Regions from separate parts of the Virgibacillus salidurans genome, predicted to be linked through region 1. Evidence: riboswitches for the same ligand, from Rfam matches in the RefSeq annotation. Region 1 holds a riboswitch; the other holds the start of a gene.
The links. Region 1 has a riboswitch for S-adenosylmethionine ahead of KFZ58_RS12410 (methionine ABC transporter ATP-binding protein). Riboswitches for the same ligand answer to the same signal wherever they lie in the genome.
Positions count from the first base shown of each region.

Region 2: another riboswitch for S-adenosylmethionine. It lies ahead of KFZ58_RS13600 (CaiB/BaiF CoA transferase family protein); the one in region 1 lies ahead of KFZ58_RS12410 (methionine ABC transporter ATP-binding protein).

Region 1 covers NZ_CP074373.1:2,406,109-2,414,800, forward strand. Annotated here, with positions in the region: gene KFZ58_RS12400 (MetQ/NlpA family ABC transporter substrate-binding protein) at 165-992, opposite strand; gene KFZ58_RS12405 (methionine ABC transporter permease) at 1,489-2,157, opposite strand; gene KFZ58_RS12410 (methionine ABC transporter ATP-binding protein) at 2,147-3,175, opposite strand; SAM riboswitch class I at 3,283-3,394, opposite strand; gene KFZ58_RS12415 (thioredoxin family protein) at 3,469-3,783, opposite strand; gene KFZ58_RS12420 (toprim domain-containing protein) at 3,794-4,147, opposite strand; gene gcvH (glycine cleavage system protein GcvH) at 4,271-4,654, opposite strand; gene KFZ58_RS12430 (arsenate reductase family protein) at 4,727-5,083, opposite strand; gene KFZ58_RS12435 (acyl-CoA dehydrogenase FadE) at 5,245-7,029, opposite strand; gene KFZ58_RS12440 (acetyl-CoA C-acetyltransferase) at 7,078-8,253, opposite strand; gene KFZ58_RS12445 (3-hydroxyacyl-CoA dehydrogenase/enoyl-CoA hydratase family protein) at 8,272-8,692, opposite strand, start outside.
Region 2 covers NZ_CP074373.1:2,641,729-2,650,420, forward strand. Annotated here, with positions in the region: gene KFZ58_RS13590 (sodium:solute symporter family transporter) at 195-1,700, opposite strand; gene KFZ58_RS13595 (enoyl-CoA hydratase/isomerase family protein) at 2,165-2,914, opposite strand; gene KFZ58_RS13600 (CaiB/BaiF CoA transferase family protein) at 3,043-4,248, opposite strand; SAM riboswitch class I at 4,437-4,551, opposite strand; SAM riboswitch class I at 4,694-4,813, opposite strand; gene ilvA (threonine ammonia-lyase) at 4,969-5,916, opposite strand; gene leuD (3-isopropylmalate dehydratase small subunit) at 5,972-6,559, opposite strand; gene leuC (3-isopropylmalate dehydratase large subunit) at 6,572-7,978, opposite strand; gene leuB (3-isopropylmalate dehydrogenase) at 8,068-8,692, opposite strand, start outside.

The DNA.
Region 1 (8,692 bases):
TAACACAAGGATAATTCCCAAAACAAAGTGGGTATAAACGCATCAGAACGAATTATTTTGTATATAAAAGGCTGAAATATACCACTCGCATTTCTGCATTAACATCTTTCTTATTGCTGGCATATACTATAAAATGCTCCACATTTGCTTGAAATGTGTTTTAATTAGTCATTTCCTCCAACAGGAACAACGGCTCCATCATATGTTTCTAAAATAAAATCCTGAATTTCTTCCGATTGCAGAACATCCACTAATGTATTCAACGCTTCATTTTCTGTATCTTCCGACTGGACTGCAACTACATTCACATATGGAGATTCGTCACCTTCTATAAAAAGTGCATCCTCTAATGGATTTAAATCGGCATCGATAGCATAGTTTGTATTGATCGCGACCAGTGCATCCTCTTCAGCAAAGTATTGTTCTGGTAAAAGAGCTGCATCAACGTCTGCTGAAAAAGTCAGGTTAAGCGGGTTTTCTACAATATCACTTACTTCTGCTTCCACTTTATCCACATTTTTATCTAATGTAATTAAACCTTGTTCTTCAAATAGTGCTAGAACACGACCATGGTCAGCGACAGAACGACTCAAAATTACCTCTGTTCCATCTTCAATGTCATCAATACTGGAAATATTTTGTGAATAAACGCCCATCGGTTCAATATGAATCCCATCAATGTAGTCAAAGTCATAGCCAATCTCTTCTATTTGATTCTCTAAATAAGGAATATGCTGGAAGTAATTTGCATCCAGATTGCCGCTCTCTAAGTCATCATTAGGTAATACATAATCCTGATACTGTTCAACGGTAAGAGATATTCCTTCTTCTTCAAGCAGTGGTTTTGCTTCTTCTAAAATTTCCGCATGTGGTGTACTGGACGCTCCAACAGTGATTTCTGTCGTTTCAGAATCACCTGACGTATCTCCACCTCCACAAGCTGCCAATACTAAAATTACAAATACAGATAAAAACGTTAGCGCCTTCTTCATAATAAAAATCTCTCCTTTTATTTTGGCTCTTTTCGTAAGTATTATTGCTTTTAACTCTTCGTAGATGATATAAAAGACGACGTAGTGAAAATTCTTTTGCAAATGCTGATTGAGAGCAGGGATTCGCTACGGAAATACATTCCGCTTTCCGCGGGCGGCTGGTGAGCCTCCTTGTGCTAACGCACTGCGGAGTCTCACCGAGGTCTCTGCTCCCGCAGGAGTCTCCATGTATTTCCTCCGCTGTAATCAGATTACTGCCGATCTACCGTATTATTCAAACCACTTCACCAGTCCGGGTGAGCGAAGGGCGGCGACTCCTGCGGGAATAGCACGTGTCCGAAGACCCCGCAGCGGTGGTTTCCCGCGAGGAGGCTGAGGCCGTGCCCTAAGGATGCGCATCCGCCCTGAGCGATCCCGGACGGCGGCGAGTATAACACATAATGTCGAATTCTATATCTTTTGTCTCAAAAACAAACAATCTTTTAGAAAACAGCCTTTATCTTTTATCTAATTTATTGGAAATAAAGTCTCCAATGAATTGAAAAATGAATACAATGATGACGATTAAAACAGTACAAACTAACACAACATCAAAGTCGCGTCGCTGAAAACCAAAGAAGTATGCATAGTCACCTAAACCTCCGGCACCAATAACGCCGGCCATCGCTGTATAGCCAATTAAAGCAATTCCTGTAACGGTAATTCCTGACACCAATGCCGGCATCGATTCCGGCAAGAGCACACGAAAAATAATGGTCCGTGTTTTTGCTCCCATGGATTTTGCCGCTTCAATCACACCTTTATCTACCTCTTTAAGCGCGATTTCCACGAGCCTGCCATAAAATGGCGCGGAACCGATAATCAATGCAGGCAATGCAGCGGACGGCCCACGGATGGTTCCAATTAAAAAGTCAGTGAACGGGAATAACAATAAAATTAAGATGATAAATGGAATAGCCCGAAACACATTTACAATTGTAGCTACGATAAAATTAAGAACCTTATTTTGCCACATTCCACCTTGTGCTGTCAGATACAGGAGCAATCCTAAAATGATTCCTAAAATAACCGTTCCTAACAGTGCTAACAATGTCATATAAAATGTTTCATATGTTGCAACAACCAAGTCTTGTACATCCAGATTCGGAAATAAATCAGTCAGCATCACGAACAACCTCCAGTTCTACCGAGGTATCATCACGGATATAACTAATAGCCTGATCCGTTTCCGCTGTTTCTCCCACAACCTGCACAAACAATGTCCCATAAGCACCAGCTTGCGTCTGTGTTATTTTACCTTGAAGTATGTTTATATCAAGATCGAATTTCTTAGCGAGCTGACTTATCAAAGCCTGATTTGTCGTTTCACCAATAAAATGAAGTCGAATGATCTTACCTTTCTCATACGTATTAATCAAATGAGTTACACTATCATCCTCATTTGCACCCATGACCTGCTCCACAAATTTTTTTGTCACGTTTTGTTTCGGGTGCAAAAATACGTCCAAAACATCCCCCTGTTCCACAATTCGCCCTTCGTCCATTACCGCAACTTGCTTGCAAATTTTACGTATAACATGCATTTCATGGGTAATCAGGATAATAGTTAAGCCAAGCCGCTGATTAATATCAACCAATAAGTCGAGGATGGAATTGGTCGTTTCCGGATCCAACGCGGAAGTGGCTTCATCACAAAGCAATACTTTCGGGTTATTTGCTAAAGCACGAGCAATACCCACGCGCTGTTTCTGTCCCCCGCTTAACTGGGATGGATATGCATCTTCCCGTCCGGATAGACCCACCAAATTAATTAGCTCCCGTACACGTTCCTGACGTTCCGCTTTTGTAACCCCGGCTATTTCTAGTGGAAATGCAATATTATCTTTTACCGTACGTGACCAAAGCAAATTGAAATGCTGAAAAATCATCCCAATTTCCTGCCGCGCCAGACGAAGCTGCTTTGTATTTAATTCCGTCATTTCCTGATTGTCAATCTCTACACTACCAAAGGACGGATCTTCCAAGCGATTAAGCAGACGGACAAACGTACTTTTTCCGGCACCACTATAGCCGATCACGCCGAATATCTCACCTTCTTTAATCGAAAGGGTCAGATCATCTACAGCTGTTATTCTTTGGTTATTCGTAGTAAAATATTTACTCAAACCCTTAATCGAAATCACGTCTAATCCTCCTTTAAAAACGGATCCACTGTTTATTATGTCCCGTCAAAAATAAATAACGCCCTTCTGTAAGAGAACAGAAGGACGTAAATAGTTATACCCTCGTTCCCTCATCTACCAAAGCATACACTTTGCAGGAATTGGCACCTTTCAGACATCGAAATATCGCAGGTTGCCGCGGGTTCACAGGGCCAGTCCCTCCACCGCTCAAGATAAGAGATAATTTTTTTATAAATTGATAATCTAAATATTAGCATGCTGTTTATACTGTGTCAATCCTATTTTTCATGCTGTTAACTTTTCACAAATAGCTCAGGCTTGTAATCCGTCAAATATGTGTAGATATTTGCGATCGAATAAAAAACATAGATTTTTTCTTTAACCTCATTGCCTTCCTTAATCAATAGACAAGGAACGCTCTCAATTTGCTGTTCTTGCATAAATGAAGCATGTAGTGAGGCGTTCATCTCATAAAAAATGGTTTCTTTATGCACAGATTCTATCTTCTCTAACATCGCTCGCGCAAGGTGACATGTGCCACAAAAAGGCGTATAAATAAATAATAGATAACGATCTTGCTGAAGCAGTTCGTTTGTAATTTCTTGCAAAACTACCACCCTATACTAAAAAAATTGGATTCACCGCAAATCCTTTACTCACCAAAGCAGTAGCAAGTATATGCCCAGGAGTAGTTGCTACTTCACGGTATTCACTGCTAACATAAATATGTTCTGCATGTGGAAGTTCCCGCCGAAGTTGCCTGCGTAACTTTATACCTGGAGGATCTTCATCAACCAAAATAAAGACATCTTTATTATCCAGATCATAGGTTTCCAGAAGATCATCAAAGCGCTCTACACCAAGCGTACCATTTGTACAGACAATAGTGGCATCTTCAGTAAGCACCTTTTTGATTTCCCTTTTATCGGTCAACCCTTCAACAATAATAACTTTATTTGTTTCATGTTCCATGATCCCACAACACTCCCGATGAAATCAACCAAAAAAGCTTCTATGATTGGTAGTATATGACAAAGATAAGGCTGACTATGCAATTACATTGTTGCAAATCAGCCTGTATTAACTAACCACTAATTAATCTTCGTCTGTAACTGCATTGTACTGTTCAGCAGTTAATAGGCGATCAAGCTCTGATTCATCAGATGGTTCAACGACGACCATCCACGCTTTGTCATAAGGAGAATCGTTCACAAATTCAGGGCTATCCTCTAAATCTTCGTTCACTTCAACAATTTTCCCGCTTAGCGGTGCATATAATTCAGAAACCGTTTTAACCGACTCTACACTTCCGAAGGGCTCATCTAATTCAAGTTCATCCCCCACTTCCGGAAGTTCAACAAATACAATATCTCCTAATTCGTCCTGGGCAAAATCTGTAATTCCAATACGCACTTTACCATCTTCTTGTTTTACCCACTCATGTTCTTCTGAATATAATAAATCGCTTGGTACACTCATTTGAATCCCTCCATTATAGAATTGCACCATAACTATACAAGTTACGTGCATATTTTTCTAGTATCCCGCTTTTTACAACCAATTTTCACGAAAAGCTTCTTCAGAGAATCCAAGCGTGACTTTTTCGCCATCCGTTACGATTGGTCTTTTAATCAGCATTCCGTCAGAGGCTAGAATTTCTGCCATTTCCTCTGTGCTTGCATTTTTAATTTTCTCCTTCATATTTAACTCACGGTACTTTTTCCCACTCGAATTGAAGAACTTCTTGGCTGGCAAATCGCTTTTTGCAATCAGATCAAGCAATGTTTCTTTTTTCGGTGGTGTGTTTACGATATGTATGGTTCTATAGTTGACTTTATTTTCATCCAACCACTTCTTCGCTTTTTTACATGTGCCACAATTCGGATACCAATAAAATGTTACCGCCATCTACAACCCTCCCATTCCATTCCATTCTATTTATATTACATTCTACCATGACTGGGGGGAATTATTCATTGTTTTTGAAGTGGAGTATTATAACATATGATGATCCCCGTAATTATAGAATAACTAACCCCCTATCACAGTTGTAATAAGGGGGAGTGGTCTTACACGCTATACTTCTCTTCCTCGATGATCTTCACAGCTATTTTCCTTTTTTTGGCAATCACATTTGTTGGTGTGTGACGTGTCAATTTTCTTAGTGAAGACAACATTGTGCGCAATGTATCGCCTTCTTCCACTGCGATTAACGTTTCTTTTGCATCTGCTTCGATACGGTTGAATGCTTCCTGTGCATATACTTGTGTATAAAGCAGTTTTTGTTCATTTTCCGCTTCACCTGACTTATTAATTGCTTTTTCTGTACGGAGAATGGCTGCTTCCATGTTGTAGACTTCTGCAACCATGTCGGCCAGATTCACTAAAATTTCCTGCTCATTTTCAATCTTCTGCATGTATTTCTGTGCGGCAAGACCAGCACCTAGCAGGACGATTTTCTTCGCGTTTTTCAATAGGTATTTCTCTTGGGCTAATGTTTCGTCGCCAACTTCCTCTGGCATCATCATCATTAATTCCTCTTGGAGTCCTTGTGCTTTTTGCAGTAATGGCAATTCACCCTTCATTGCTTTTTTCAGCAATGTTCCTGGAACGAGCAGGCGATTGATTTCATTTGTTCCTTCAAAAATTCGGTTGATTCGCGCATCACGATAGATCCGCTCAACCTCATATTCCTGCATGAATCCATAGCCACCGTGCAATTGGACCGCTTCATCTGCTGTATAATCCAGTAACTCTGTAGCCATATATTTATTCATAGAACATTCAATTTGATATTCAGCGATAGCACGCGCTACTTCACGTCCGTCTTTTAATTGTTCGTCTGTTAATGCTCCCATACGCTGTTCAAAGAGGCCAACCGTACGATAAACGGAGCTTTCATTAGCATATGTTTCCGATGCCATCGTTGCCAATTTCTCCTGTGTTAATGAAAAGCTCGAAATTGGTGTGTCAAACTGTTTACGCTGATTTACATATTTGGTTGCTAATTCCAGTGCGCGTTTGGACCCGCCAACACCACCGACCGCGAGCTTATAACGTCCCAGGTTTAGAATATTGAAAGCAATGATGTGACCGCGGCCTTTTTCACCTAACAGATTTTCCACAGGTACTTCCGCATCTTCCAATACGAGCGTTCGGGTTGATGAGCTCTTAATCCCCATTTTCTTCTCTTCTGGACCAGTAGATACCCCCGGGAATTCACGTTCAACAATAAACGCCGAGAAATGCTCTCCATCAATTTTTGCATAAACAATAAACACATCAGCGAATGCGGAATTTGTGATCCACTGTTTTTCCCCATTTAAAATATAATGAGTACCAGCTTCATTTAAGGTAGCTGTTGTCTTCGCACTCATCGCGTCAGAACCGGAGCTTGGTTCTGTTAGTGCATATGCAGCTAAAAGCTCACCTGTTGCAAGCTTCGGTAAATATTTTTCCTTTTGTGCATCATTACCGAAAAATACAATCGGAAGGGAACCGATCCCTACATGCCCCCCGTGCGTTACCGAGAACCCGCCACCGCGCGAAATTTTTTCTGTAATCAAGGATGAACTAATTTTATCTAGTCCCAGACCGCCATATTCTTCCGGAACATCAGCTCCAAGCAGTCCGAGTTCCCCTGCTTTTTTCAATAAATCTACGGAATGCTCGAATTCGTGGTTTTCGAGATTATCAATCTTTGGTACTACTTCCCCTAAAACAAAATCTTCCGTTGTCTTGGCAATCATTTTATGCTCTTCTGTGAAGTCCTCTGGTGTAATGACATCATCTGCAGTCAAATCTTCTACTAAAAATGCCCCGCCTTTGAAAATTCTTTCCTTTGTTTCACCCATGTAAATCTCCCTTTCCATTTTGGAATATTTATTAAAAAACATATGGAGTTACAACAGTTCGAACACCCCTGCGGCACCCATCCCGCCGCCAATACACATCGTAACAACACCATATTGCTCATTGCGGCGCTTCATTTCATGGATAAGACTTAACGTTAATTTTGTCCCTGTCATCCCAAGTGGATGGCCAAGCGCAATTGCCCCACCATTCACATTTACCTTGTTTGTATCCAGACCCAATGCTTCAATGACGCGTACAGATTGGGATGCAAATGCTTCATTTAATTCAAATAGGCCAACGTCTGACAGATCAATACCAGCTATTTTCAATGCTTTTGGTACAGCTTCAACAGGCCCTACTCCCATAATCTCCGGTTCCACACCAGCTACAGCAAACGAACGGAATTTGACGAGGGCTGTTAACCCTTCTGCTTCTGCCTTTTCACGGTCCATTACAAGAACCGATGCTGCTCCATCACTCATTTGCGAAGCGTTTCCGGCAGTAACGGATCCTTTGATGTTAAAAGCCGGGCGAAGTTTTGCGAGTACATCTGTGGTTGTACCAGGTCGTACCCCTTCATCAGTTGTAAATTGAAATGATTTTTCTTCAATTTTATTCTTCTCCCCGACAACACGGTTTGTTACTTCTACCGGGACTATTTCGTCATCAAATCTCCCTTCTTTAATGGCTTTTTCTGCACGCTCATGGCTTTGGACTGCAAACGCGTCCTGGTCTGCTCGTGAAATATTAAAACGATTCGCTACCTCTTCTGCGGTATGCCCCATTTCCATATAATATCCAGGCGCATCTTGAACCAATGTTGGATTCGGTTTAATAACATGACCGCCCATTGGAACGAGACTCATTGACTCTGCACCGCCTGCAATGATCGAATTACTGGCGCCAATCATGATTCGTTCCGCTGCAAAGGCGATACTTTGTAAGCCTGATGAACAGTAGCGGTTAATCGTAATTCCCGGTACATCGTTTCTTAGACCAGCGAGCCCTGCGATATTTCGGGCCATATTCATGCCCTGTTCTGCTTCCGGCATAGCGTTTCCAATAATCACATCATCAATATTCCCATCATAATTTCCTGCACGTTTCAGCGTTTCTTTAATTGTCAATGCTGCTAAATCGTCTGGTCGACTATTGTTGAGTGATCCTTTATTTGCTTTTCCTACAGGGGTTCTTGCACCTGCAACAATTACTGCTTCCTTCACATTTTCTCCCCCTATCATTTAGTTACGTAGTGGTTTTCCTTTTACAAGCATATGCTGCATTCTAGCCTGGGTCAGTGGTTCCTGGATTAAGCTCAGGAATGCTTCACGCTCTAAATCAAGCATGACCTGCTCATCAATGACGGTTCCTTCTTTAATGCGCCCGCCTGATAAAACATAAGCTAACTTTTCAGCAATTTTCACGTCATGATCAGATGCATATCCACCAAAACGCAATGATTTTGCCCCAAGAAGCATCGCCCCATAGCCTGCGTCGCCTACGACAGGGATCTTTTCACGCTTCGGCGCTTGATAGCCTGCTTTTGCCAATTCTAATACCTTTTCCTTTGCATCATGCAGCAGATGATCCGGATTTGTACTTATGCTATCCTGGTTGTTTAAAAATCCATTTTCACGCGCTTCAACAGCTGATGTTGAGACT
Region 2 (8,692 bases), 240 kb from region 1:
GATAGATTTTCCAAACACCAAGCAGCAAGTATTCTGTTTGTTATGTTAGAGTAAAAATTAATCTTTAAAGTACCATTTCCATAATGCTAATACAAAAACGATTGATCCTCCTATTAAACTATAAAGCCAAATCGTTAACATGGGATTAACCCACATAACCCCACCTCCCTTCATATAACTCAGTAAAATAACTGTTATTTTACTGTTTCAGAATAATTTCCTTCGTCCGCAACCTCTGGCGTAGATTTTACTAAGAAAGATCCTATCCATATTGTAGCTACACCTATCAGAGTAGCATAACCACCTGAAGCCATTACACTTCTCTCAATGCCACCGAAGTAAAGAATTAAATATGAGAGTAAACCAACAACCATGGAAACTTCTGCTAATCGGGTAATAGCTTTTCCAGTTTTTTTGCCGTATACTGCATATATTATTGGTCCGAGAGATCCTGCTGATACTCCGGAAACACCTATCCACAAAATGTCTGCCAAGTGTTCTGGCGGGTTAAACACAATAATCATTGCTATTAAACCAACAAGAATAACAGCCCACCTACTAATCCACATTGCAATTTTATTCGCTTTTTTATCATCAACCTTTACTATTCCTTTTTTAACAAAAAATTTTAAGAAGATGTCATTTGCAAAAACGGTCGAAAGAACAACAAACAAACCATCCGTCGTTGACATAACTGCAGCAAGAATCACAATTGCTAAGAAGGCGGATGCAATGATCGGAAAGGCAAATTCGATATATGCAATTAATGCAAAATCAGTAGTTTCTAATTCCGGTAACGCTACACGCGCATATAATCCTCCGAATATTACAACTACACTTAAAAGAGTTGTAATAAAAAAGACTAATAACATCTTTCCCAGATCTTTTTCATTTTTTAATGCTAAAACCTTATTAAAAAGCTGGGGAGAAGATGCAACTCCTGCTTGAATGACAAAGATTCCTAACACTGCACTTAACGAATAGAAGTAAGGTGATTGTGTGTTAAACGTTTCCACTAACTGCTGATTCTGGTTCTGCAAATTAACTGATATATTTGAAAACGCTGTTGTAATATTTCCTTGACCAAAAATAATGATCCCTGATATAAACACAACTACACCAGCAATACACATCAAGACTGCTTGTACAGCATCAGTATAAATATCAGCTATAGTACCTCCAAAGAATACATACGCCATAACAACAACAGCAATTATAATTAATCCCGTAACATATGGTAAATCAAGAAAGTATTGGACAACGCGAGCTCCTGCAGCAAATTGGCTGGCTATATAGAAGATGTTAAATAACATTATAATAGCTGTTCCCACACGAATGATGTCGCTATTATAAAAATCACCAAGCCAGTCTGACAAGGATAATGATTTTTGTTTTGTATTGATCTTTTTTGCTCGTTTTGCAACGATTAAAACACCAGAAGACGCACCTATTATTATCGCTAACATAATCCATAAATTACTGAACCCCCAAGTGTACGAATATGCTGGATATCCCATGAACGTTGCAGCACTTAAAGCGGTAGCTGAGAAAGAAAGACCGAGCACCACCGGCCCTAAACCTGATGAAGCAATTGCAAAATCAGACATAGTTTTCGTTTTCTTAGAGGCAATATAACCTATTCCAAACATCACAGCCATAAACAAAATAAATCCTATCCAAACTAGAGTTTTAAGTTCCATAAATTCCTCCACGTATATGATGTTTGAGCCTAATTTTAAGATAACTTAGAAACAAACATTTAATTTTTAAATATTGATTAAATAACTGACATAGGCAGTATCTTTATAAATGAGGCCGTGCTTGTGAACGCAAGCTTAACGCGAACTTGCTAGCGTTCTAAATTTGCATCCCCCCTATTACCCTAAACCAAGAGGGGTTCCAAATTTAAGGTATCTTCGTGGCCTTATAACACATAGACATTACACATTGACTGTTTCCTAGCTGTTTATCCTCTCTCAATATAGAGTGGATCATGTGTGGATCATAAACCTCCGATATATTCAAGAGCTTGCAGCACTGTAGGAGCTACACTACTAGAGTCATGGAGGAGAAGTGCACATTTTCTCCTTTGTTGGAATTGATTTAAGTAGTAAGCGCAAAGTTATCACGCTTCATTTAAATAAGATTGGTTTTTCTAAATTTACTATTTGAATTTAGGCTCCCTTTTTTCAAGAAATGCATTCACTGCTTCCTTTGTATCTTCCTTATCAATAATAGCAAGGGTTCTAAGATCACCGTCATCTTCAACTTTATTGTAAACCTCTATTTTATTTAAGTATTGCTTCCAATGTTCAACTGCCATCGGACTTTTCTTTTCAATTTTTCTTGCTACTTCAAGTACACGATCCATTAAATTTTCATCTGGTACTACATCAAGAACTCCGCCGTAATGTCTTAGCTCAGAGGCAGAAATGTATTCACCGGTTAATCCAAGATAGCGGACAACTTTATGCGGTACAAGTCTTGATGGTCCATCTCCGGCTCCTACGAGACCAATATTGATTTCCGGAACTCCAACTTTTGCTCTGTCTGATGCAATAATAAGATCACAGCTAGATACTAAAGCCAACCCAGCACCCACGGATGCCCCGGACAATGCTACAATCACAGGGACACGGCAGTTATAGACAGCTTGAATACAATCTAGTACGTGTTGCTTGTATTCTAAATAATTATCACTGGTTATAGAAGAAATATCGTTTACATCATTGCCTGCTATAAATACTTTTCCTTCTGCTCTTAATATAACTACTCGAACAGTACGGTCACTGTTAATCATTTCAAAAGTCTTCTTAATTTCATCATACGCTTGTAAATTTAAAGAATTTACAGGAGGACGGTCTATCGTGACAATACCAATAGAACCCTCTAACTCAAATTTTACAAATTCCATTTTAATAACCTCTTTTCAAGCAAATGTTAATTTTCCTTTTTACAATACTCATCAAATTCAAATGAAGCTACTAATTTTTAAAGGATAATTAATACATTCATAATATCTTAGAATTTTTCGTTTGAACTTTATTTTCCAACTTCTTTATCTTCATACCGAACAACCGCTCCCTCATCAATCATCCTTGAAATATCCTCTTCTGAATACCCGAGACTACTCAATATCTCATTAGCATTTTGACTTAAAAACGGTGGGGGAGAAACAGCCCTATGTGGTGTTTCATTAAATTTTATTGGAACACCAGGTACCATTATTTCTTCGTACCCGGGAATTTTAAGCGGCAAAATCATATCTCTTTCTTTTGTAATCGGACTATCAATTACTTCCTCTATCGTACTGACCGGACCACATGGTACACCTACACCATCAAGAATACGAATCACTTCCTCAGTAGAGTATTGAATGGACCACTTCACAAATCCTTCTTCCAGTATGTCGAAATCATCCAAGCGCTTATTCATATCCCAATATTTCGAATGCTCTGTTTTCCAGTCATAACGGTCGATGGCTTCACAAAATCCATCCCACATTTCATCGGAGAGCGGAGCAATAACAACATATCCATCTTTCGTAGGGAATATACCAGAAAATGTGTAAGAGATTCTTGAGCCCGTCCGCTTGTGACTTACTTTATTTAAAGTAGTGTCTGAGAAATTAAATGCATGTGTAGAAACCATAGAATCTAACATGGAAACATCAATAAGTTGTCCTTTGCCAGTTATAGTTCTAGAATACAAGGCCATTAATGTTCCCAATGCGGCCTGTAAAGGTGTAAAGTGATCTGCCAAATATACTCCAATCGTTGATGGTGACCCATCAGGTTCTCCTGTTAAATGAAGGATTCCACTCATTCCTTGTATGATGGGATCAAAGGCCTTTTTGTTACGAAATGAACCCGTCAGTCCAAACCCGGTTATATGGGTCATTACAATCTGTGGATTTATTTGAGACACCTTATCATACCCGAATCCAAGACGTTCAGGTACTCCGGCAGCATAATTCGTTAGTAGAACATCGGATTCTTCAATAAGCCGATACAGGACATCCCTTCCCTCTTCAGATTTTAAATCCAATGCAATACTTTTCTTATTCCTGTTAACTGAAGTATAATGAAGACTTAACCCCTTATAAATAGGTGTTCGTTTGTGCCCTATATCATCTTTTGCCTCAATCTTTATAACTTCTGCGCCATGATCTGCCAAAATTTGTCCGCAGTACGGTCCGTTAATGGCAGTTCCAATTTCAATTACTTTAATACCATCAATTGCACCCATAATTAGCACTCCTTTATGTAATATTTTTATTTTTTCATTTCTACTAATTAAGGCATATTAAAATAAATAATAAGTCAAACATAGAATATGCCTATTTATTCGTAATCAAATGTACTTACCTTCTTTTTACTGTTCTATTTTTATATTAAAAAACTCCCTTCCTAAGAAGAGAGCTTCATATATTTCTCTTCTTATCTTTCAGGATTACGCTCCTGCAGGATTTAGCACCTTGTTAAGCTGATAAGCCAACTTAATGGTTGCCGGGTATCGTCGGGCCAGTCCCTCCACCACTCTGGATAAGAAATAATACTATTTAATTTTTTCATCGATTCATTCATTAGTTTTCTAATAGGATTACTTAGTTTAAAGATATACGTTTCATACGCATACCTAAAATTTAGAAAACCTCTACCAACTTGGAAGAGGTTTTAATTTCACGCACTCTTCCTCATCTTTCAAGCCTTTAATGCTTGCTGGAAGTAGCACCATCTTACAAAAAAGCATAATTTGTAACGGTTGCCGCAGGATCATAAGACCAGTTTCCTCCCCTGACTCGTTATAAGGAATATTTATATAGTTTTTTATGGTTATTGATACGTATATTACCTTATTCAGAAAAAAATGTCAAGAAGGAAATTTACTACTTTAAGAAGAATGAAGGCTGAAATCGATTGACTGTTTCTGCCTTCATTCTACAATCCTTCAGAATGATCCCTTTTTTCACGCTGAATGATGCAATTTCTCAGCAAGATGCTGGATTTTTGGTAAATTTCCAATATCCATATTTCCGCCGCTGACAATAACACCACAATGACGTGACGCAATATCCTTATGATGTGCAAATAGTGCGCCTAGAGACGCGGCGCCTGCACCTTCCATCAATGTCTTGTTCCGCTCGAGCATATAAACGATAGCAGAAGCGATCTCTTCATCTGAAACGGTTATAATATCATCAACGTACTTACGAATTAGCGGCAATGTATTTTTGCCAGGCTGTTTTACAGCGATGCCTTCAGCAATAGTAGAAACAGACTTCAAATTCCGCGCACTTTGACTATGAAAGCTATCATGCATGGCAGATGCGCCATTTGCTTGAACACCAATAATTTTTATAGCTGGGTTTATATGCTTGGCAGCAACTGCTATACCACTTATAAGTCCTCCGCCGCCAATGGGGACAATAATCGTATCCAGAAGCGGCTCCTGATGCAGCATCTCCATGGCAATCGTGCCCTGGCCTGCCATGACATCATAATCGTCAAACGGATGAATGTAAACAGCTCCCGTTTGCATCTGTCTTTTCATGGAGGCTTCATAGGCTTCCTGAAACGACTCTCCAGTAAGCACAACATCAGCGCCATAGTTTCTTGTTGCATGTACTTTTGCTAGTGGCGTTTTCTCAGGCATGAATATCGTTGCACGCGCGTCTAATTTCGCCGCAGCATGGGCAACACCTTGTGCGTGATTTCCAGCTGAAGCAGTTATAACGCCATTTTTTAATTCTGCATCCGTTAACTGCATTAACTTAAAACTGGCACCTCTGAACTTAAATGCGCCCGTTTTTTGTTGATTCTCCATTTTAAAATAGATATTTTTTTCGAGTAATTTGTTGGTCGTCTTTGATGTTAGTAAAGGTGTGCGATGGACAATGGGTGTTAAGCTTTCCATCGCCGCACGAACCTTTTCACCTGTTAAGCAATCCCCAATGGTTTCACTCTCCTCATTATTTTCCTAAAGCTTTTTCATATGCCTCAATTTCATCCTCGAGCTTTAAGGTTAAGGCTATTTCATCCAATCCATTTAATAATTTTTCCTTATGAAATGCCGGGATATCAAAATTCACCTCATGTTGGTTCCCATCAACGATCCGCTGCCCTTCTAGATCTACATCTAATACCAATGTAGATTCTTCAGCCTGGCGCATCCATTGATTTAACATGGATTCGTCCAGTTGAATTGGAATAATTCCATTTTTTAAGGCATTGTTGTAAAAAATATCAGCAAAGCTCGGAGCTATAATAACACGAAAACCGTAATCTAACAATGCCCAGGGTGCATGCTCTCTAGAAGAACCGCAGCCGAAGTTCTCCCCGGCTAACAAAATCGATGCACCTTGGTACGTGGGGTTGTTTAATTCAAAATCATCCCGCTCATTCCCGTTATCATCAAATCGCCAATTATAAAAGAGAAATTGACCAAATCCGGTTCGTTCAATACGTTTTAAAAATTGTTTCGGTATAATCTGATCCGTATCAACATTTGTTCGGTTTAAAGGGTAAACTAATCCCTTGTGTTCCCGAATTGCTTCCATAACATACACCTCCTAGTTAGGTACGCCTGCAAATTTGCGGACATCCACAAAATGACCTTCTATCGCAGCTGCAGCCGCCATTTCAGGACTTACCAAATGGGTACGGGCCCCATTCCCCTGTCTTCCTTCAAAATTTCGGTTGGATGTCGATGCGCATCTTCCCTCCGGTGGGACGATATCATCATTCATCCCTAAGCACATACTGCAGCCGGACTGGCGCCATTCAAAGCCCGCCTGTTTAAAAATCGTGTCCAGTCCTTCTTTTTCCGCTTCCAGTTTGACACCGAATGAACCTGGTACAACGATGCCTCTCACACCCGGATGTACTTGTTTTCCTTCAACAATGGCAGCTGCTTTTTTCAAATCGCCTATACGTGAATTCGTACATGAACCGATAAACACATGATCAATTGCAATGGATGTCATCGGCTGATTTTCTTCCAATCCCATATATTCTAAGGCTCGCTCGACATCTTCCCTATGATCAACATCGCTTAAGCTTGGCGTTGCTCCACTAACAGGTACACACATACCCGGGTTCGTTCCCCATGAGACCTGTGGTTCAATCTCTGCTGCATTAATCGTTACGGTCTTATCATAGACAGCACCTTCGTCTGTAGCAAGGCTTAACCACTGATCAGCTAACTGGGTAAAAGCTTCACCCTCAGGCACATATTCTTTTCCTTCTAAATAATCAATTGTTTTCTGATCAGGGCTGATTAACCCTGCCCTTGCACCAGCTTCAATGGACATATTGCATACCGTCATGCGACCTTCCATGGATAAATTCCGAATCGCATCACCTGTATATTCCATGACATAGCCTGTGCCGAATCGCACTCCAAATTTCGCAATGATTGCCAGAATTAAATCTTTAGCCGTCACCCCTGGCCCCAAATCGCCTTCTACATGAACATTCAATGATTTTGGCTGTTCCTGCTGCAACGTCTGTGTTGCCAACACATGCTCAACTTCGCTTGTGCCGATCCCAAAAGCGAGGGCGCCAAACGCACCATGTGTGGATGTATGACTATCACCGCAGACAATTGTTTTTCCAGGTTGGGTTAATCCAAGCTGCGGACCGATCACGTGAACAATACCTTGGTCCGGATGCGCCATGTCTGCTAATGGGATATCGTGATCCCTGCAATTTTGCCTTAATGTTTCCATTTGCTTTTTGGAAATTTGGTCTTTAATCACGTCCCTATTTTTTGTTGGAACATTGTGATCCATGGTAGCATAGGTTAAATCCGGTCGGCGCACTTTTCTATTGTTTAAACGCAGCCCTTCAAAAGCTTGAGGAGAGGTTACCTCATGAACTAAATGCAGATCAATATACATTAAATCCGGTTTTCCTACCTCTTCATGCACGACATGTTTATTCCAAATTTTAGAAATGATTGTTTCCGGTTTCGCCATTTTAAAACCTCCTCTGCCTTATTGGGTTGATACTTTTCATGCTTGGGTTGATTCTTTCTCTTCCGGTTGATATCCAATGGATCGAATCATCAAGCATACATATTACCAATACTATTGCAAACACTTTTCGTCGTTAGGTTTTCAAGAACCATTTCCGTCATTTTTTGTGTCCCTACCTGCTTGCCATCCTTCATCTGCAAATCAGGGGTATGGTACCCTTGCTCCAGACATTCATTGACAGCTTCTTCAATCTCAGCAGCTTCCTGTTCCAGCCCGAATGAGTGCCTTAGCATAAGTGCGCTTGAGAGGATCATTCCTAGTGGGTTCGCAACTCCTTTTCCGGCAATGTCAGGTGCTGAACCATGAACAGGCTCATATAGTCCGACACCATCGGAACGTATACTAGCAGACGGCAACATCCCAAGGGATCCAGTTAAGACTGATGCCTCATCACTTAAAATATCGCCAAATAAATTTTCCGTAACGATGGTGTCAAAACGATCCGGCTGTGTGATCAGCTTCATTGCCGCAGCATCAACAAGCAGATGCTCTACCGTAACATCCGGGTAATCCTTTCTCTTCTCCTCAACAATTTCGCGCCACATGCGGCTGGATTCCAGGACATTCGCTTTATCAACAGATGTTAAATGGTTATTTCTAAGACGCGCGCTTTGAAAAGCTTTATCAATAATCCGTTCCATTTCGCTCCGCTGG